4 regions of the Streptomyces sp. NPDC014870 genome follow, and region 1 is predicted to be linked to each of the others. Evidence: riboswitches for the same ligand, from Rfam matches in the RefSeq annotation. Region 1 holds a riboswitch; each other region holds the start of a gene.
The links. Region 1 has a riboswitch for cobalamin ahead of ACF09C_RS35055 (CoA-acylating methylmalonate-semialdehyde dehydrogenase). Riboswitches for the same ligand answer to the same signal wherever they lie in the genome.
Positions count from the first base shown of each region.

Region 2: another riboswitch for cobalamin. It lies ahead of cobN (cobaltochelatase subunit CobN); the one in region 1 lies ahead of ACF09C_RS35055 (CoA-acylating methylmalonate-semialdehyde dehydrogenase).
Region 3: another riboswitch for cobalamin. It lies ahead of ACF09C_RS19940 (ABC transporter substrate-binding protein); the one in region 1 lies ahead of ACF09C_RS35055 (CoA-acylating methylmalonate-semialdehyde dehydrogenase).
Region 4: another riboswitch for cobalamin. It lies ahead of ACF09C_RS11435 (ABC transporter substrate-binding protein); the one in region 1 lies ahead of ACF09C_RS35055 (CoA-acylating methylmalonate-semialdehyde dehydrogenase).

Region 1 covers NZ_JBIBWQ010000015.1:53,637-58,625, forward strand. The annotation lists gene ACF09C_RS35050 (acyl-CoA dehydrogenase family protein) at 1-1,097, opposite strand, end outside; gene ACF09C_RS35055 (CoA-acylating methylmalonate-semialdehyde dehydrogenase) at 1,094-2,593, opposite strand; cobalamin riboswitch at 2,823-3,014, opposite strand; gene ACF09C_RS35060 (short-chain fatty acyl-CoA regulator family protein) at 3,133-4,539, opposite strand; gene aceA (isocitrate lyase) at 4,918-4,989, shown strand, end outside.
Region 2 covers NZ_JBIBWQ010000003.1:403,437-408,425, forward strand. The annotation lists gene ACF09C_RS10425 (cobalamin biosynthesis protein CobG) at 1-1,128, opposite strand, end outside; cobalamin riboswitch at 1,175-1,308, shown strand; gene cobN (cobaltochelatase subunit CobN) at 1,385-4,987, shown strand; gene abc-f (ribosomal protection-like ABC-F family protein) at 4,984-4,989, opposite strand, start outside.
Region 3 covers NZ_JBIBWQ010000006.1:412,214-417,202, reverse strand. The annotation lists gene ACF09C_RS19950 (amino acid permease) at 202-1,653, shown strand; gene ACF09C_RS19945 (Mov34/MPN/PAD-1 family protein) at 1,784-2,212, shown strand; cobalamin riboswitch at 2,217-2,342, shown strand; gene ACF09C_RS19940 (ABC transporter substrate-binding protein) at 2,379-3,353, shown strand; gene ACF09C_RS19935 (FecCD family ABC transporter permease) at 3,350-4,426, shown strand; gene ACF09C_RS19930 (ABC transporter ATP-binding protein) at 4,423-4,989, shown strand, end outside.
Region 4 covers NZ_JBIBWQ010000003.1:594,122-599,110, forward strand. The annotation lists gene ACF09C_RS11425 (ABC transporter ATP-binding protein) at 1-546, opposite strand, end outside; gene ACF09C_RS11430 (FecCD family ABC transporter permease) at 543-1,631, opposite strand; gene ACF09C_RS11435 (ABC transporter substrate-binding protein) at 1,634-2,869, opposite strand; cobalamin riboswitch at 3,097-3,282, opposite strand; gene ACF09C_RS11440 (hypothetical protein) at 3,493-3,705, shown strand; gene ACF09C_RS11445 (serine hydrolase domain-containing protein) at 3,864-4,931, opposite strand; gene ACF09C_RS11450 (glycosyltransferase family 4 protein) at 4,986-4,989, opposite strand, start outside.

The DNA of each region.
Region 1 (4,989 bases):
GTCCCTTCCAGGATCCGGTGGACCCGCAGGTCGCGGACGATCTTCTCGATGCCGTACTCGCTCAGGTAGCCGTAGCCGCCGTGCAGTTGGAGGGCGCGGTCGGCGACGGAGAACCCGGTGTCGGTCGCGAACCGCTTGGCCATGGCGCAGAGCTGCACCGCTCCCGGGTCACCGCGGTCGAGGGCCTCGGCGGCCTGCCGTACCAGTGCGCGGGCGGCGGTGAGTTCGGTGGCCATGTCGGCCAGCCGGAACTGCAGGGCCTGGGCGTCGAGCAGTCGTGCGCCGAAGGCCTCACGGTCGGCGAGGTGGGTGAGGCTTCTGTCGAGGGCGCTCTGCGCGCCACCGAGGGAGCAGGCGGCGATGCCGAGGCGGCCGCCGTTGAGGCCGTGCATGGCGATGCGGAAACCGTCGCCCTCGGCGCCGAGGCGCCGGTCGGCGGGGATCCGCACGCCGTCGAGAACGACCTGGCGGGTGGGCTGGGCGTTCCAGCCCATCTTGCGTTCGTTCGCGCCGAAGGAGACACCCGGGTCCGCACGTTCGACTACGAAGGCGGAGATCCCACCGGGGCCACCCCCTCCGGTGCGGGCCAGGACGATGTACAGGTCGGAGGCTCCTGCGCCGGAGATGAACTGCTTCACTCCGGTCAGGACGTAGTGGTCGCCGTCCCGTTCGGCGCGGGTGCGCAGTGCGGCGGCGTCCGAGCCCGCCCCGGGTTCGGTGAGGCAGTAGCTGCCCAGGGTCTCGGCGGAGCAGAGGCCGGGGAGCCATCGGGCCCGCTGGGCGGGGTCTCCGTACCGGTCGATCATCCAGGCGACCATGTTGTGGATGGAGAGGTATCCGGCGATCGAGGGGCAGCCGGTCGCCAGGGTCTCGAAGACGAGGACGCCGTCGGCGCGGGTGAGTCCGGAGCCGCCGTGCTCCTCGCGTACGTAGACACCGCCGAGGCCGAGCGCGGCGGCCCTGCGGATGACGTCGACGGGGAAGTGCTTGTCCTGGTCCCAGGCCACGGCGTGCGGGGCGAGCTGTTCCTGGGCGAAGTCGAGGGTGACTTCGGCGAGGGCGAGCTGGTCCTCGGTGAAAGTGGTCATGGCGGTCATCCCATCGTCGGGATGGTGAAGCTCGCGCCTTCCTTGACCCCGGAGGGCCAGCGCGAGGTGACGGTCTTGGTGCGGGTGTAGAAGCGGACGGCGTCCGGCCCGTGCTGGTTCAGGTCGCCGAATCCGGATCGCTTCCAGCCGCCGAACGTGTGGTAAGCCACGGGCACCGGAATGGGGACGTTGACGCCGACCATGCCGGTGTTGACGCGGCGGGTGAAGTCGCGGGCGGTGTCGCCGTCGCGGGTGAAGATGGCCACGCCGTTGCCGTACGGGTGCTCGCTCGGCAGCCGGAGCGCGCTCTCGTAGTCGGCGGCCCGTGCGACGCAGAGGACCGGGCCGAAGATCTCTTCCTGGTAGATCCGCATGTCCGGGGTGACGCGGTCGAAGAGCGAAGCTCCGGCGAAGAAGCCGTTCTCGTGTCCGGGAAGGGTGAACCCCCGTCCGTCGACGACGAGTTCCGCTCCCTCGTCGACGCCGATGCCGACGTAGTGGTCGACCCGGTCCAGGGCGTCCCGGCTGACGAGGGGACCGAAGTCGGCGTCCGGGTCGTCGGAGGTGCCGATACGCAGGGAGGCGATGCGCTCCCTCAATTTCGCCACCAGCGCGTCGGCGGTCTCCTCGCCGACGGGGACGGCGACGGAGATCGCCATGCAGCGCTCGCCCGCGGAGCCGTAGCCGGCGCCGATCAGCGCGTCGGCGGCCTGGTCGAGGTCGGCGTCCGGCATCACGATCATGTGGTTCTTGGCCCCGCCGAAGCACTGGGCGCGCTTGCCGTTCGCGGCCGCGGTGGCGTAGATGTGCGCCGCGATCGGGGTGGAGCCGACGAAGCCGAGGGCCTGGACGCGGGGGTCGTCGAGGAGGGTGTCGACGGCCTCCTTGCCGCCGTTGACCACGTTCAGCACACCGGGCGGCAGTCCGGCCTCCAGGAACAGCTCGGCGAGCCGCAGCGGTACGGAGGGGTCACGCTCGGAGGGCTTGAGGATGAACGCGTTTCCGCAGGCCAGGGCCGGTGCCGCCTTCCACAGCGGGATCATCGCCGGGAAGTTGAAGGGGGTGATCCCGGCGACGACGCCCAGCGGGCCGCGGAGCGAGTGCACGTCGATGCCGGTACCGGCGTTGTCGGTGAACTCGCCCTTGAGAAGGTGCGGGATCCCGGCGGCGAACTCCACGACCTCCAGGCCGCGTTGCAGGTCGCCGTGGGCGTCGGCGACGGTCTTTCCGTGCTCGGCGGAGAGCAGTCGGGCGAGGGATTCCCTTTCGCCCTCGACGAGTTGGAGGAACCGCAGCAGGACGCGGGCGCGTCGCTGCGGGTTCCACTGGCCCCACTCGCGCTGGGCCTCCTCCGCGTCGGCGATCGCCGCCTCGGTGTCGGCGCGCCCGGCCAGGGGCACCCTGGCCTGGACGGCGCCGGTGTTGGGGTCGTACACGTCGGCGAAGAGACCGGACGTGCCGGCGGTGTGCTTTCCGCCGATGAAATGGGTGAGTTCGCGGACCATCGAAGCCTGCTCTCGTCAGGTACGGATCCGAGGAAGGCGCGGCGAGGGCCGCGAGGACGCACCGATCGGGGCGCGCGCACGCGGGTCCTTCCGCGAGACAGGGGAGGGCGAGGACGCCCTCGTCGAGTCACGAACGCGGGGACAGGGCCTCGGGGTTCGGGTACTCCGCCGGATCACCAGGGTCGTGGTCACGTACCGGTGCCATGCGTGTCTGCTCCATCCTCGTGGACAACACGGAACACCCCACGGCCGGTATCCTGACTCCCGGATCAGCGCATGCTCTCCGGCCTTCCCGACGGATGGTTTCCGTCAGTGGCCTGACCTGCTGGAAGAGCACACTCCCCGGTCACAGTGGCGGGACCGCGCCGGAATCACACCGGCTTCCCTGCACCGCGGGCTCGCCACGAACATATAGTTGGACGTCCTAGTAAGTCCAGCCCCACCCCTGGCGCGGCGGTTCTGGCGCACGTCCTCCACGGGGTCGGGGCGGGAGACCCCGTGTCGACGGCCGAGGCGTTCCTCCTGCCCTGATCCACGGCTCAGGCCGGAGGATCGGCGACGGGGTACGGGACGAAGGTGCTGGCGTTCTGGTCGATCCTGAGCGGGCGCCCGAGGGGCGGGGCCGCGCGCTGGGGGCAGTCGAGGCGCTCGCAGACGCGGCAGCCCATGCCGATGGGGGTGGCGGCGGCCACGTTGTCGAGGTCGAGTCCGTCCGAGTACACGAGCCGGTGGGCGTGGCGGATCTCGCAACCGAGGCCGATCGCGAAGGTCTTTCCGGGCTCGCCCCAGCCGCCCCGGTGCCGGGTGACGGCGCGGGCCGTCCACAGGTGGCGCTGCCCGTCGGGCATGGCGGCGATCTGGACGTGGATACGGCCCGGTGCGGCGAACGCCTCGTACACGTTCCACAGCGGGCAGGTGCCGCCGGCCCGGGAGAAGTGGAACCCGGTGGCGGACTGCCGTTTGGACATGTTGCCCGCCCGGTCGACGCGGACGAACGAGAAGGGGACACCGCGCAGCCTGGGGCGCTGAAGGGTGCTGAGGCGGTGGCAGACCGTCTCGTAGCCGAGCCCGAAGCGGTCGGTGAGCCGTTCGATGTCGTACCGGAACTCCTCCGCCGCCGCGTGGAACGCCCCGTAGGGGAGGATCAGCGCGGCGGCGAAGTAGTTGGCGATGCCGATGCGCGCCAGCTGGTGGGCCGGGCCGCCCGGCGGGAAGTCCTCGGCCGCCTGTCGGTCCAGGCCGTCCCCGTACTCCAGCAGCGCGAGCTGCGTGGCCATGCGGAAAGCGCGCTGACCGGGGCGGAGACGGGTGGACAGCCGCAGGGTGCGGGTCTTCTCGTCGTAGGAGTGCAGCCTGTCTCCCGTCTCGGTGGAGAAACGGACGCCGTGCCGGTCGGAGAGCCGCCCGCTCAGGGCACTGATGATGTCGCCGGGCCTGATGCCGATCTCCGCCGCGAGTGCCTCCGCAGCGAGATCGGTCTCGTGGAGGTAGTTCTGCCGACGGTAGAAGAAGTCTCGGATCTCCTCGTGCGGGGAGCGCGGCAGCTCCGGGTCCGATCCACGCGGGTCCGCCGCGTCGGCGATGCGTTCGGAGAGACGCTGGTTGCGCCGCCCCAGGTCGACCAGGACGTGGGCGACCGCCGGAATCCGTGCGGCCAGGTCGGTGAGGTCGGACGGGGAGACCCGGGCCGCGGCGAGCTCTCCGGACAGTGCTTCACGGAGGTCCGCGACGAGGCGACTGGTGTCCCGCTCGGAGAAGAAGCCGGGATCGACGCCGAAGGCCTCGGTGAGGCGCAGCAGCACGGGCACGGTGAGCGGTCGGGCGTCGTGCTCCATCTGGTTGAGGTAGCTGGGAGAGATGGCGAGGGTGCGCGCCAGCTCGGCCTGGCTCATTCCGCGATCCTCGCGAAGTCGCCGCAGCCGTGCCCCCGCGTACGTCTTGCTCACCCTCGGCCTCCCGATCGTTCAGGACCTCGGCGTCAGCGTATGTCAGCCGGACTCGCCCGCACCATTGGCAAGCTTGGCAAAACGCAGCGGAATGATTCGCAAAACTTGGCACGGGTCCACGGTTGATGGCACTGGGTGCCAGTGCCAGAGTCTGAGTGCGGCCCGCCGGACCCGACAGGTCCAGGGCAAGATCGGGACCCGATTCATGCCCTGACTTCGGCAATCCCGGCCTAAGCACACCCCGGATCGGCACAGATTGCTCATCTCCGCCCGTCCGGGCACCGGCGGGCCGCGCTCCCTTGACAAGACACTTAGTGCCAGACCGCACAGAACCATGGCGGCATTGGCAAAGCACGACCGAAGGAGACGGTGACGGTCATGGCAGACACGAATACGACGACGGCGGCCGCGGCGAACCTGGCCGCGCGCTGGGCGACGGACCCCCGCTGG
Region 2 (4,989 bases), on a different contig from region 1:
CTCGCACCCGGAGAAGTACACGGGCAGCCCGCCGGAACGGTGGCCGCTGCCCGGGGTGGCGTCGGCGCGCACGTCCGCGAGGGACTTCGCGCAGCCGGGGCGCCCGGTGCAGGCGCCGACCCCGGCCCAGGGGGAGCGCGGGTCGGTGACGAGACCGTGGGCGTCGAGCTCGCGCAGCCGGGTCGCGACGGCGCCGGGGCCCGCGAGGCCGGTGACGACGGCCCCGCGCCAGGGTGTGAGCCGCACCTCGCCGCCGCTCGCGGCGAGCGCCCGCAGCTGGCCTGCGGTCAGCCGCCCGAGGGGCGCGAGCACGTGCAGGGCGGTCGCGCCGAGGGGCCCGGGGGCGGGCGGCCCGGCGTGCGGCTCCGCGTGCGGCGGTTCCGCCGCGGTTACGGGCTCCGACACGATCCCGGCGCCCGCGAGCGCGCCGGCCACGTCCGGCTTGTGGCCCTCCGGAAGCTCCCGTACGCGCCAGGCGCCGTTCCCGGCGGCGCGGGCGGCGTCCAGGAAGGCCCCTGCGGCGGCGAGCGCGGCACGGGGCGCGTCGGCGGCGCCGACCCGGACGTCCCGGCCGCCCACCCGCATCCGTACCGACGGGCCTTCTGCGATCAACGTCACATCTCCGCCGAGCCCCGCCACATCGCCCCGCCCGTCGTCCAGGGCGAAGAGGAACCGGCCGGACAGGGCCGCCGTCCACGGCCGCGCGCACAGCAGCGCGTCCAGCTCGCGGGCCCACAACTGCACGTCTCCGTGGCCGAGTCCGTCGAGTCCGGCCGCCGGGGAGGCCACGATGTTCCGGACCCGCTCATGGGTCTCGGAGGGCAGCAGCCCGGCGCCCGAGAGCCGCCCCGCCAGCTCCGCCCCGCAGCCCTCGCCGAGCCCGCGCAGCTCCAGGTTCCCCCGGGACGTGACACTGACCCGCCCGTCCCCGAGCTCCTCGGCCACCGAGGCCAGGGTAAGTACCTGACGTGCCGTCAACAACCCTGCGGGCAGTCGCAGTCGGGCCAGCCGCCCGTCGTCGGCGGCGTGCAGTCGAAGCGCCCCGGGGCAGGCGTCACCACGGTCCCGTACGGGCGGTTCGCCCGGGTTGGGTGGAGTGGGTGGGGTGGGCGGCATGGCGGCGAGCATACCCACGACGCCGACGGGCCAGACCGGCCCGGCGGACGCACGATCTACTATGCAGATCGGCATGGGGTCCCAGGACCCCGGGGAGGAAGCCCGGTGAGAATCCGGCGCGGTCCCGCCACTGTGAGCCGGGCCCCGGAAGGGTCCCGGTGAGTCAGGAACTCCCTTCCCCAAGCTCTCGGCTTCGCTCGAGCAGGGGAGGCCCCAACCCACACGACCACCCGGGGCGCGGACAACCCCGAGGAAGGCCTGCGCACGCATGCGAATTCTGTTGCTGTCGCACTCCGACACCGACCTGCTCAGCGCCCGCGCGGCCGGCGGTCCGGTCGCCTACCGGTTCGCCAATCCCTCCCGGCTCGCCCCGGACGACCTGCCCGGACTCCTCGACGAGGCCGACCTCGTCGTCGTCCGCCTGCTCGGCGGCCTGCGGGCCTGGGAGGACGGCCTGACGGCCGTGCGCGCGGCGGGGAAGCCGGTCGTCGTGCTCTCCGGCGAACAGGCCCCCGACGCCCAGCTCATGGAGGCTTCCACCGTCCCCGTCGGCGTCGCCACCGAGGCCCACGCCTACCTCGCGCACGGCGGCCCGGCCAACCTGGAGCAGCTGGCCCGGTTCCTCGCCGACACCGTGCTGCTGACCGGCCACGGCTTCGAGGCCCCGGCCGCCGCGCCCACCTGGGGCCCGCTGGAGCGCACGGCCCGGACGACCGAGGGCCCGACCGTCGCGGTGCTCTACTACCGCGCCCACCACATGAGCGGGAACACCGCCTTCGTCGACGCCCTCTGCTCGGCGATCGAGGACGCGGGCGCCCGCGCCCTGCCGCTCTACGTCGCCTCGCTGCGCGCCCCCGAGCCCGAGCTGATCGAGACGCTGCAGCGCGCGGACGCGATCGTCACGACCGTCCTCGCCGCCGGTGGCACGAAGCCCGCCGAGGCGCAGGCCGGCGGCGACGAGGACGCCTGGGACGCGGGCGCGCTCGCCGCCCTCGACGTACCGATCCTGCAGGCGCTCTGCCTCACCGGCTCCCGGGCCGCCTGGGAGGAGAACGACGAGGGGCTCTCCCCGCTGGACGCGGCCAGCCAGGTCGCCGTGCCCGAGTTCGACGGCCGCCTGATCACCGTGCCGTTCTCCTTCAAGGAGATCGACGAGGACGGGCTCCCCGCCTACGTCGCCGACGCCGAGCGGGCCTCCCGCGTCGCCGGGATCGCGGTCCGCCACGCCCGCCTGCGGCACATCCCGAACGCGGAGAAGAAGCTCGCGCTCGTCCTCTCCGCGTACCCGACGAAGCACTCCCGGATCGGCAACGCGGTCGGCCTGGACACCCCCGCCTCCGCCGTCGCGCTGCTGCGGCGGCTGATCGCCGAGGGGTACGACTTCGGGGCCGAGGCCGACATCCCGGGGCTCGTCTCCGGCGACGGCGACGAGCTGATCTACGCCCTGATCGAGGCCGGCGGCCACGACCAGGACTGGCTGACCGAGGAGCAGCTGGCCAAGAACCCGGTCCGCATCCCGGCCGCCGACTACAAGCGCTGGTACGCGCAGCTCCCCGCCGAGCTGCGGGAGGCCGTGGAGGAGCACTGGGGCCCCGCGCCCGGCGAGATGTTCCTCGACCGCTCCCGCAACCCGGAGGGCGACATCGTCCTCGCCGCGCTGCGCCGCGGGAACCTGCTGATCCTCATCCAGCCGCCGCGCGGCTTCGGCGAGAACCCGATCGCGATCTACCACGACCCCGATCTCCCGCCGTCCCACCACTACCTGGCCGCCTACCGCTGGATCGCGGCGCGCGCCGAGGACGGCGGCTTCGGGGCGGACGCGATGGTCCACCTCGGCAAGCACGGCAACCTGGAGTGGCTGCCCGGCAAGAACGCGGGCCTGTCGGCCGCGTGCGGCCCGGACGCGGCGCTCGGTGACATCCCGCTGGTCTACCCGTTCCTCGTCAACGACCCGGGTGAGGGCACGCAGGCCAAGCGGCGCGTGCACGCCACGCTCGTCGACCACCTGGTGCCGCCGATGGCCCGCGCCGACTCGTACGGCGACATCGCGCGCCTGGAGCAGCTGCTCGACGAGTACGCGCAGATCTCCTCCATGGACCCGTCGAAGCTGCCCGCGATCCGGGCGCAGATCTGGACGCTGATCCAGGCGGCCAAGCTCGACCACGACCTGGGGATGGAGGACCGCCCCGAGGACGACGGCTTCGACGACTTCCTGCTGCACGTCGACGGCTGGCTCTGCGAGGTCAAGGACGCCCAGATCCGCGACGGTCTGCACGTCCTTGGCGGGGCACCGACCGGGCCCGAGCGGGTCAACCTGGTCCTGTCGATCCTGCGCGCCCGGCAGATCTGGGGTGGTACGCAGGCCCTGCCGGGTCTGCGCGAGGCGCTCGGCCTGGACGAGTCGGCCGCGACCCGGACCACCGCCGACGAGGCGGAGGCGACGGCCCGCGCGCTGGTCGAGGCGATGGAGGCGGCCGACTGGTCCGTGGACGCGGTCGCGGAGGTCGCCGCCGCGCACGGCCCCGACGTGGCGGCCGTGCTCCGGTTCGCCGCCGAGCAGGTCGTGCCGCGCCTCGCCGCGACCACCGACGAACTCGCCCACGCCGTGCACGCGCTGAACGGCGGCTTCGTGCCCGCCGGCCCCTCGGGCTCGCCGCTCCGGGGCCTGGTCAACGTCCTGCCGACCGGCCGGAACTTCTACTCCGTCGACCCCAAGGCCGTCCCCTCGCGTCTCGCGTGGGAGACCGGCCAGGCGCTCGCCGACTCGCTCCTGGAGCGCTACCGCTCCGACAACGGAGAATGGCCGACCTCCGTCGGCCTCTCCCTGTGGGGTACGAGCGCGATGCGCACGGCCGGCGACGACGTCGCCGAGGCGCTCGCCCTCCTGGGCGTCCGCCCCACCTGGGACGACGCCTCGCGCCGGGTGAACGGTCTGGAGCCGATCCCGCTCGCCGAGCTGGGCCGCCCGCGCGTCGACGTCACGCTGCGCATCTCGGGCTTCTTCCGGGACGCGTTCCCGCACGTCATCGGGCTCCTCGACGACGCCGTACGGCTCGCCGCCGCGCTGGACGAGCCGGCCGAGGACAACTACGTACGGGCGCACGCGCAGGCCGACCTGGCCGAGCACGGCGACGAGCGGCGCGCGACCACCCGGATCTTCGGTTCGCGGCCGGGCACGTACGGCGCGGGCATCCTCCAGCTGATCGACTCGCGCGACTGGCGGACGGACGCGGACCTCGCCGAGGTGTACACGGTCTGGGGCGGCTACGCCTACGGCCGCGGTCTCGAAGGCCGCCCGGCGCGGGCCGAGATGGAGACGGCGTACAAGCGGATCGCGGTCGCGGCGAAGAACACGGACACCCGCGAGCACGACATCGCCGACTCCGACGACTACTTCCAGTACCACGGCGGCATGGTGGCGACGGTCCGCGCGCTCACGGGCACCGCGCCCGAGGCGTACATCGGCGACTCCACCCGCCCGGAGACCGTCCGCACCCGGACGCTGGTCGAGGAGACCTCGCGGGTCTTCCGGGCCCGGGTGGTCAACCCCAAGTGGATCGAGGCGATGCGCCGCCACGGCTACAAGGGCGCGTTCGAGCTGGCGGCGACGGTCGACTACCTCTTCGGCTACGACGCGACGACCGGCGTGGTCGCCGACTGGATGTACGACAAGCTGACCGAGACGTACGTCCTCGACCCGGAGAACCAGGCCTTCCTGAAGGAGGCCAACCCCTGGGCCCTGCACGGCATCGCGGAGCGCCTCCTGGAGGCCGAGTCGCGCGGCATGTGGGAGAAGCCGGACCCCGAGACCCTGGCCGCCCTGCGCCAGGTGTTCCTGGAGTCGGAGGGCGACCTGGAGGGCGACGACTAGCG
Region 3 (4,989 bases), on a different contig from region 1:
CTGGTCCTGTTGAGTGGCTTTTGACCCCTTTTTCCTGTGGCCTGCGCCACAACGCCCCTCCTCGATCACTGTTTCCCCCGTGATAAATCTTCACGACCACTCGGGGACGCCACCCATGTTCCCGAGGGCGCTTGGCCGGCTGACCGCCGGTAGCACTCCAGCCATATCCGGGGGGATCAGCGTGGAGAAAGGCGCATCAACATGACCTCAGTGCAGGTCGACAAGCAGCACGACGGCAATGAGGCCGCGGACTCCGCCGACGGCGAGGGTTACCACCGGGCACTCGGCGCCCGCCAGATCCAGATGATCGCGATCGGCGGCGCCATCGGCACGGGCCTCTTCCTCGGAGCGGGCAAGGGCATCTCCAAGGCGGGACCCAGTCTGATCCTGGCGTACGCCATCGCGGGCCTCGTCATCTTCTTCATCATGCGGGCGCTCGGCGAGCTCCTCATGTACCGGCCCGTGTCCGGCTCCTTCTCGGAGTACGCACGCGAGTTCATCGGCCCGTTCTGGGGCTTCGTCACCGGCTGGACGTACTGGCTCTTCTGGGTCGTGACCGGCATCACCGAAGTCACCGCGGCCTCCGCGTACATGCAGTACTGGACCAAGAACGCGGACGGCTGGCTCAATCAGCCGCAGTGGGTCTTCGCCCTGATCTTCACGGTCGTCCTGTTCCTCGCGAACCTGATCTCGGTCAAGCTCTTCGGCGAGCTCGAGTTCTGGTTCTCGATGGTCAAGGTCACCGCGATCGTCGGCATGATCCTGATCTGCGCCGGTGTCCTCACCGTCGGCTTCTCCGACGCCGGTGACACCGCCTCGATCACCCTGCTCTGGTCCGAGGGCGGCTTCTTCCCCAAGGGCATCGGCTCCACCCTGATGACCCTGCAGATGGTCATGTTCGCCTTCCTCGCGGTCGAGCTGGTCGGCGTGACGGCCGGCGAGTCCAAGGACCCGAAGACCGTCCTGCCCAAGGCGATCAACACCGTGCCGTGGCGCATCGCCGTCTTCTACGTCGGCGCGCTGATCATGATCCTGTCGGTCGTCCCGTGGACCCACTTCCAGCCGGGCGTCTCCCCGTTCGTCGCGGCCTTCGAGAAGATGGGCCTCGGCATCGGCGCCGCGATCGTCAACTTCGTCGTGCTGACCGCCGCGCTCTCCTCCTGCAACTCGGGCATGTACTCCACCGGCCGCATGCTGCGCGACCTCGCGCTCAACGGCCAGGGCCCGAAGTTCTTCACCAAGCTCACCAAGAACGGCCTGCCGCTGGTCGGCACGTCCTTCTCGGCCGGGCTGATGATGGTCGGCGTCTGGATCAACTACCAGTGGCCCGGCGACGCCTTCAACTACGTCGTCTCCTTCGCCACCATCTCCGGCATGTGGGCCTGGATCATGATCCTGGTCTGCCAGGTCCGCTTCCGCCTCAAGGCCGACCGGGGCGAGCTGCCCCAGTCCTCCTTCAAGGCCCCGGGCGGCATCTGGCTCAGCCTCTTCTCGCTCGCCTTCATCGGCATGGTCATCGTGATGATGGGCATCGACAAGGACGCGCGGATCTCGCTGTACTGCGCCCCGCTGTGGGGCCTGATCCTGGGTGTCGCGTACCTGGTCCTCAAGGCGCGCAACCCGCAGGGCGCGGCCTTCGTGAAGCGCTCGTAACGCCTGCCTGTCCAGCATCCGGGCCGCTCCGTACCACTCCTCGGTACGGGGCGGCCCACCCGTCGCCCACCACCACCCTGCCTGACGCGCTCCGCGCGGCCCCTCTTGATCCGATGCTTATCCTGTCGCCATGCTGACCATCACCCGGGCCCTGTACGACCAGATCGTGGAACACTCCCGCGCGGACCACCCCGACGAGGCCTGCGGCGTGGTCGCGGGTCCCGCCGGCAGCGGCCGCCCCGAGCGGTTCATCCCGATGCTGAACGCGGCGCGCTCACCCACGTTCTACGAGTTCGACTCGGCCGATCTGCTGAAGCTCTACCGCGAGATGGACGACCGGGACGAGGAGCCCGTGATCGTCTACCACTCGCACACCGCCACCGAGGCGTACCCCTCGCGCACCGACATCACCTACGCGAACGAGCCGGGCGCCCACTACGTCCTGGTCTCCACCGCCGACGTCGACGGCGCCGGCCCCTTCCAGTTCCGCTCCTACACGATCGTCGAGGGCGTGGTGACCGAGGAGGAGGTCAAGGTCGTCGAGGCGTACGACGCCTGAGAGACTGACCCGACACCAGGGCGGCAGGACCCAGGAAGCCGGTGCGAATCCGGCACGGTCCCGCCACTGTGACCAGCGACTTCGGACGCTGGGAGCCAGGAACTGACCTGCCGCCTCTCACCACCGACTGGGGACGTGGAAATCCCCGGAGGAGGCTCGTTCCGTGCTGACCAGGCACCGCCGTACCCTGCTGCCCGCCGCAGCCCTCGTCCCGCTGCTCGCCGCCTGCGCGGCCCCCGCCGAACAGGCCGCCCCCTCGGGGAAGTCCGCCGCGGGATTCCCGTACACCGTCACCAACTGCGGTGTGAAGACGACGTTCCAGGCGCCGCCGAAGCGGGCCGTGACCATGAACCAGCACGTCACCGAGGTCATGCTCGCGCTCGGTCTGGAGAAGTCCCTGGTCGGCACCGCCTACCTCGACGACCGGATCCTGCCCGCGTACAAGAAGGCCTACGACGCGGTGCCGGTGCTCGCCAAGGAGTACCCCTCCAAGGAGGCCCTGCTCGCCGCCAACCCCGACTTCGTGTACGGGGGTTACGCCAGCGCCTTCGACGCCAAGGCCGGCCGCGGCCGGGACGACCTGAAGAAGTCGGGCATCGAGAGCCGCCTCAACATGGAGTACTGCCCCTCCGGCGCCTCCTCCCTCGCCGACCTCTACCGGGAGGTCGACGAGGTCGCCCGCACCTTCGGCGTCCCCGAGCGCGGCACGGACTGGACCGCCGAGGCGAAGAAGACCGTCGCGGCGACCGAGAAGCGGCTCAAGGGCGTCGCCCCGGTCTCCGTCTTCGTCTACGACAGCGGCGACAAGACCGCGTTCACCGCCGGCGGCAAGGGCATCGGCAACGAGCTGATCACCCGGGCCGGCGGCCGCAACGTCTTCGCCGACCTGGACAAGACCTTCGGCGACGCGACCTGGGAGCAGGTCGTCGCCCGCAAGCCCGACGTGATCGTCATCTACGACTACGGCTCCACGACCGTCGAGCAGAAGAAGAAGCGCCTCCTGGACGACCCGGCCCTCAAGGACGTCCCGGCGATCAAGAACAAGCGCTTCGCCGTCATGCCCCTCTCGGACGCGGTCCTGGGCGTCCGCGTCCCGGCCGCCGTCGACAAGCTCTCCGCCCAGCTGCACCCGAACCGGTGACGGCGGTGACGGGACCGGCGGCGGCCACCGAGGCCGCCGCCGCCCGGCGCCGGCGCCGGGGCCGCCTGCCGTACGGGCTCGTCGTCGCAGGCCTCCTCGCGGCCCTCGCGGCCGCCGTCGTCGCCGGGGTCGCCCTCGGCTCCGTACGGATACCCGTGGGCCAGGTCGTCGAGATCCTCACCGGCCGCGCCGCCCCCTCCCCGTACCGCACGATCGTGCTCGACGTCCGGCTCCCGCGCGTGCTGCTCGGCGCGGTCGTCGGCGCCGGACTCGCCGTCGTCGGCGCCGTCCTGCAGGCCCTGGTCCGCAACCGGCTCGCCGACCCCTTCCTGCTCGGGATCTCCTCCGGGGCGTCCAGCGGGGCCGTCCTCGTCCTGGTCCTCGGCATCGGCGGCGGGGTCACCACCACCGTCGCCATGCCCGCAGGGGCCTTCGCGGGCGCCCTGCTCGCCCTGGTCCTCGTCTACGCCCTGGCCCGGCGCGGCTCCACGATGACCGGCGCCCGGCTCGTCCTCGCGGGCGTCGCCGTCTCCTACATCCTGTCGGCGCTGAGCACCCTGTTCCTCGTCCTGTCCCGGCGGCCCGAGCACTTCCAGGAAGCCATGTTCTGGTCCCTCGGCGGCCTCGGCAGCGCCCGCTGGGACACCCTCGCGCTTCCCTCGGTCGTCGTCGCCCTCGGCACCGCGGTCCTGGTCGCCCTCGCCCGCCCGCTCGACCTGCTCCTCGTCGGCGAGGAGGGCGCCACCGTCCTCGGCCTGGACACCGCCCGCTTCCGGGCCGCCGTCTTCGTCCTCGCCTCGCTCGTCACCGCCGTCATGGTCTCCGTCAGCGGCGCCGTCGGCTTCGTCGGCCTGATGGCCCCGCACGCCGCCCGGATGGCCGTCGGCGCACCGCACCGCCGCCTGCTTCCGGTCGCCGCGCTCGGCGGCGCGCTCGCCCTGATCCTCGCGGACCTCGCCGCCCGGACCGTCGCCGCGCCGCAGGACATCCCGGTCGGCGTCCTCACCGCCCTCATCGGCGGCCCCCTCTTCCTCTGGCTCATGCGCCACCGCGCGGAAGGGAGCCCGGTGTGACCTCCCGGCCCGCCCCCACGGAACTGGTCCTCAAGGGAGTCTCGTACGACACCCGGCTGCACGACGCCGACCTCACCGCCCGCCCCGGCGAGACCATCGGGCTCGTCGGCCCCAACGGCAGCGGCAAGTCCACCCTCCTGCGCTGCGTCTACGGCACCCTCACCCCCACCGCCGGCCGCGTCCTGCTCGACGGCGACGACCTGTCCGCCCTCGGACCCAAGGCCCGCGCCCGCCGGATCGGAGTCGTCCCGCAGGACAGCTCCACCGAGTTCGAGCTGACCGTCCAGGAACTGGTCGCCCTCGGCCGCTCCCCGCACAAACGCTTCTGGGAGGGCGACACGGCCGCCGACGGCGCGCGCGCCGAGGCCGCCCTCGCCCGGGTCGGCATCGCCGAGCTGGCCGACCGGCCGTACCCCACGCTCTCCGGCGGCGAACGCCAGCGCGCCCTCGTCGCCCGCGCCCTCGTCCAGGACCCCGCGCTCCTCGTCCTGGACGAGCCCACCAACCACCTCGACATCCGCTACCAGCTCGAAGTCCTCCGCCTCGTCCGCGACTTGGGCACC
Region 4 (4,989 bases), on a different contig from region 1:
GGCGAGGGCGCGCGCGGTCAGGACGCGCTGGCGTTCGCCGTCGGAGAGTTCGGCGGCCGGCCGGTCCGCCAGATGCCCCGCGCCCACCGCCTTCAGTGACCACTCGACGGCCGCGTGGTCCGCGGCCGTGAGGCGGCCGGTGAACCCGGTGTGCGGGTGGCGACCGAGCCCGGCCAGTTCCCGTACGGACAGCAGCCCGGGGTCCACCCGGTCGGTGAGGACGACCGCCAGCCGCCTGGCGAGCGCGGTCGGCGACGTCTGCGCCAGGTCGGCGCCGCCGATCCGGATCCGTCCGTCGAGCGGCGGAAGGAGCCCGCACAGGGTGCGCAGCAGCGTGGACTTGCCCGCGCCGTTGGGGCCGAGAAGGACGGTCAGTTCGCCGGCCCGTGCTTCGAGGTCGAGCCCCGAGAGCACGGCCCGCCTTGCTCCCGGCCTGCGGGCGGACCGGGTGCGGTAGCCGACGGCGAGCCCCTGCGTGACCAGGCCGCCGAAGCGGCCCGACCCGCCGGTCGCGTCCGTGACCGGCTCGGTCATGGTGTCGGTCACGAGGCCACTCCTTGTACGCCGCGACGGCTGCGGATCAGGAACGCGATGACGACCGGTGCGCCGAACAGCGAGGTGATGGCGTTCAGCGGCAGCACGGCATCCGTGCCGGGCGGCTGGCTCAGCAGCGCGCACGCCAGCGCCAGAAACGCCCCGGCGAGCATCGACGCCGGGATCAGCGCCCGGTGGTCCGAGGTCCCCAGCGCCACCCGCGTCAGATGTGGAACGGCCAGGCCCAGGAAGGCGACCGGGCCGCAGAACGCGGTGGCCGCGCCCGCCAGCAGCGAGGTGGCGAACAGGGCGAGATCGCGGCTGCGCCGCACGTTCAGGCCCATGGTGCGGGCGTAGTCCTCGCCGAGCAGCAGGGCGTTGAGTCGTTTGGCCGTCAGCAACGCGACCAGCAGGCCCGCACCGACGACGGGCAGCATGACCTGAAGGTCCGGCCAGGTCGTGCCACCGAAGCTGCCCAGACTCCACACGACGAACTGCTGGGCTCGCTCGGGCCGGGCGTAGACGAGCATCACGCCGACCACCGCGGTGACCGCCGAGCCGATCATGACGCCGATGACGAGCAGGGTGACGGCCGACCGCACCCATCGCGAGAGCAGCAGCACGAGGGCCAGGACGGCGGCGGCGCCGAGCGAGCCGGCGATGACGACGCCCACCCGCCCGAGGCCGGCCAGGTCTCCGGTGAAGCTGCCGGCGACCCCGCCGGTGCCGACCACCACGGCGGCGACACCCATGCTGGCCCCCGAGCTCACCCCGAGGGAGAACGGGTCGGCCAGCGCGTTGCGGAACAGGGTCTGCATCTGTACGCCGGCCACCGCGAGAGCGGCGCCGACGGCAGTGGCGGTCAGCGCGCGCGGCAGCCGGACCTGTTCGACGATCACGTTCCACCGCGGGTCCTCGGCAGTGCCACCGAACAGGACCCGTACCACCTCGGCAACCGGCACCGGATGGGAGCCGGTGGCGATGGTGAGGACGAACAGCACGGCGGTCCCGGCCGCGAGGGCGAGGACGACGACGAGGCGCCGCCGCACCGGCCGCGGGGTGCCCGCGGCCGGTGCCGACACGGCTGTCTGATGCATCGTCACGCCTTGGGCACCGGCCGGTAGAAGGTGAAGGTGTGCCCCTTCGCCTGGTCCGGGTGCATCAGCGCGAACAGGTCGGCGAGGACCAGGTCCGGGCGCAGCACACCGCGCTCGAAGTAGTCGTTGCCGCCGCCGGGACCGAGCGCCTTCTGGTTCGTCCACACGGCGCCGCCGGACACGGCCTTCAGCTGCCCGTACCGGCTGTCGGCCTTCACCGCGTCGGCGGTGGACTTCCACTGCTGGTCGGCGATCCAGACCGGGGCCTGGCCGCCCTTGGCGTACACGGCTTCGAAGTTCAGCTGGAGGCCGCCGGTGCCCGCCTCGCCGGCCCACGGGTAGGTACCGCCCGCGTCCTTGATCAGCCGGGCGGCGTAGCTGCCGCCCGCAGGCATGGACCATGTGCCCTGATACATCGTGCCGGGCAGCACCTCGACGGGCTTGCCCGCCTTGACTGCCTGCGCGCCCTTCGCGGCGACCTTCCGGTAGTCGCCCTCGATGGTGTCGAACACCTCGCCGGCGCGCTTCTCCGCCCCCGTGAGTGCGGCCATCGCCTTGACCCACTCGGCGCGGCCGAGCGGACTGGCCTCCAGCCACTCGGCGTTGGCGACCACGGCGATGCCCGCCTGACGCAGCTTCGGGTACTGCGGGTCGTCGGTGCCCTGGGTCATCAGCACATCGGGCTTGGCGCCGATGACCGTCTCGGCGTTGAGGGTGCGGTCCTTGGCGTACTCGGTGACCTTGCCCGCCTTCACCCGCTCGAGCACCTCGGCGGAGGAGATGGCGGTGGCGCTCGCGACACCGGTCAGGACGTCCAGGGTGCCGGTCTCGGTCAGCAGCGGCAAGTGGGTGGTGGAGGCGGAGTACAGGCTCTTGACGGGGACGGTGACCTGCTGCGCGGAGGCCAGGTCACCGGTCAGCTTCGGCTTGGGGGCACCGCACTTGACCAGTACGTACGACTCCGGCTTGCCCTTGGGGAAGGGCTCCTTGACGGTGAGGACCTGATAGCTCTTCTCGTACCGGAGCGTGAAGTTCTCGGCGTGCTTCATCGTCGACTTGACCGGGAAGTAGTCCTTGGCCGGGTCGAAGTCCTTGATGCACCCTTCACCCTCGGCCCGGGTCTTGGGGTCGGCTGTGGTGCCGACGTCGCCGCCGCACGCGGTGAGCGTGAGGGCGACGGCGAGGAAGGCCGCCGCGGCGGCCCGACGCCGGTCGGGCATGACGGATCGTACGGACAAGGTGACTCCTGGTGGCGTGCGTGGGCAGCGCGTACCGGCATACCGGTGCGCGGATGAGGCGTACGAAAAGGAACTCGCTGAAGGAGGAGGTCGTCAGAACCTGGGGGAACGGACCCCTACGTCAAGCCGGACAGGTCGGCTCCGACGGGCCAAGGGCAGCGTGAAGCCGACCCCACACGTACACAGGCACACGAGTGCCACCGCCTCTCCTGGGGAAATCCGCCCCGTACATCGAGGTGCGACGGCGTGAGTCTCCTGACTCGGGATCACAGCTTCTCCGGCCTTCCCACCCCCGGATGGGGCGGTGGCCATGGGCGGAGTCGCTCCCCCTACACAGTGGCGGTACCGTGCCGGAATCTCACCGGCTTCCTCGTTCCGCCGTCGCTTGACGGACGGAAGCATCGCAGAACCGGCCACAGCCCCGCCAGACCCACATCTGTGCGACGAGCCACAGCAAGCGGCCACCGAATGGCCTTGATGGACGCGTGCGCGGCACGGCAGCCCCACGCGACCTGGACAACGAAGAAGTCCCGAGACCGTGACCTGGGTTTCGTTCACGAGCGGATGACGGGAATTGAACCCGCGCTACAAGCTTGGGAATCACCCGGTACTGGGGCGTGCGCATGGCTGTTGACCTGCGCGCGACAGGCAGGCCGGGCCGGACGGTGCCGTGGCTGCGACCACCGTCCGGCCGGGGGCTTTCACGCCGCTGGCTCGTGCTCGCAGGCGTCTCCGACGCCGTGCGCGCCGGCGCCGGCGTGAGCCAACTGCGCGAACTCGGCGTCTCCCGCCTGCGTCTGCTGACCCGCGACGCCCCGAGGCCGCACAGGTGGTGACCGACGCGCTCGGCGTCACCGAGGTCCATACCCATGCCCTGTCCGCCTTGTACATGTCACGGGTGTTGATCGAAGTGACCGGCCAACGGGCCGTGGGAACCCCGCAGGGCTCGTGCCGCTCTGCGGGACCCGCGGCCTCGTCGCGTCTGGGGACTGGATCACCGATCGGCCCGTGCGCGTCCCGGCAGGGTGCCGTCCGTAAAGACCGACTCGCGGTAGGAGTCGCGTACGGCGGTGAGCGGTTCGCGGTCGCGGGTGAAGTAGAGCTTGTTGGTGAGGAGGATTGCCCATCGCTGCTGCCTCGGGCTGATCCACATGCCGGTGCCGGTGAAGCCGTAGTGGACCCAGACGTCGTCGCGCAGCCCGGTGCCGGGGGCTGGGTGCCAGAAGAGGCCGCGTGCCGGGGTGAGTTCTCCGGTGTGGATGCGCAGGGAGTCGCAGATCCAGGTCCGGCCGAAGGCGGCCTGCGTCGGGGCCAGCATGTGCTGGAGGAAGCGGGTGAGGTCGTCGAGGGTGGAGAAAGTGCCGGCGATGCCGCAGGTGCCGCCGAGGAGGCGGGCGGAGAAGTCGTGGGCGGTGCCCTGGAGGTGGGTGCCGGTTTCCTCGTCCCGTTCGGTGGGGGCGCAGCGGGGGACTACGGCCGCGGGGAGGGGGCCGAAGCGGGTCTCGGTCATGCCGAGCGGCTCCCAGACGCGGCTGGCCGCCAGGAGGTCGAGGGGCTGACCGGCGAGGTACTCGGCGAGGTAGCCGAGGATGAGGGCGGCCCGGTCGGTGTACTCGACGGCCTGGCTGGGCGCACGGTGGAGAGCCTCGTGGAGGACGCCGTCGCGGATGTCCTGGGGGTCGGTGCCGTAGAGGTTTCTGAGGTTGGCGCGCAGGGGGAGACCGGCGGTGTGGGTCAGGAGCTCGTGGGTGGTGACCTGGGCGAGCGGGTGGCCAGCGACCTCGGGCCAGAAGGCGCCGAGTGGGGTGTGGAGCTGGAGCTTGCCTTCTTCGACGAGGGTGCCGATGACGGCCCACACGGCGACGATCTTGGTGAGGCTGGCGATGTCGAAGACGGTGTCGAGCCGCATCGGCTCGTCGGGACGGGTCGGGTCGAGGAGACCGACCGCGCCGCTCGCCGTCGTGCCCCCGGCGTCGCCGACGGCCCAGACGGCTCCCGGGTAGACCCGGTCGCGGACGCCGGCCTGGAGGAGCTGCTCAATGCGTGCGGTGTCGAGCGTCATGGTGTTCCGATCGTAGTGAGACGGCCGGGTCTGGTGGGGATGCGCCACGGGTGATCAG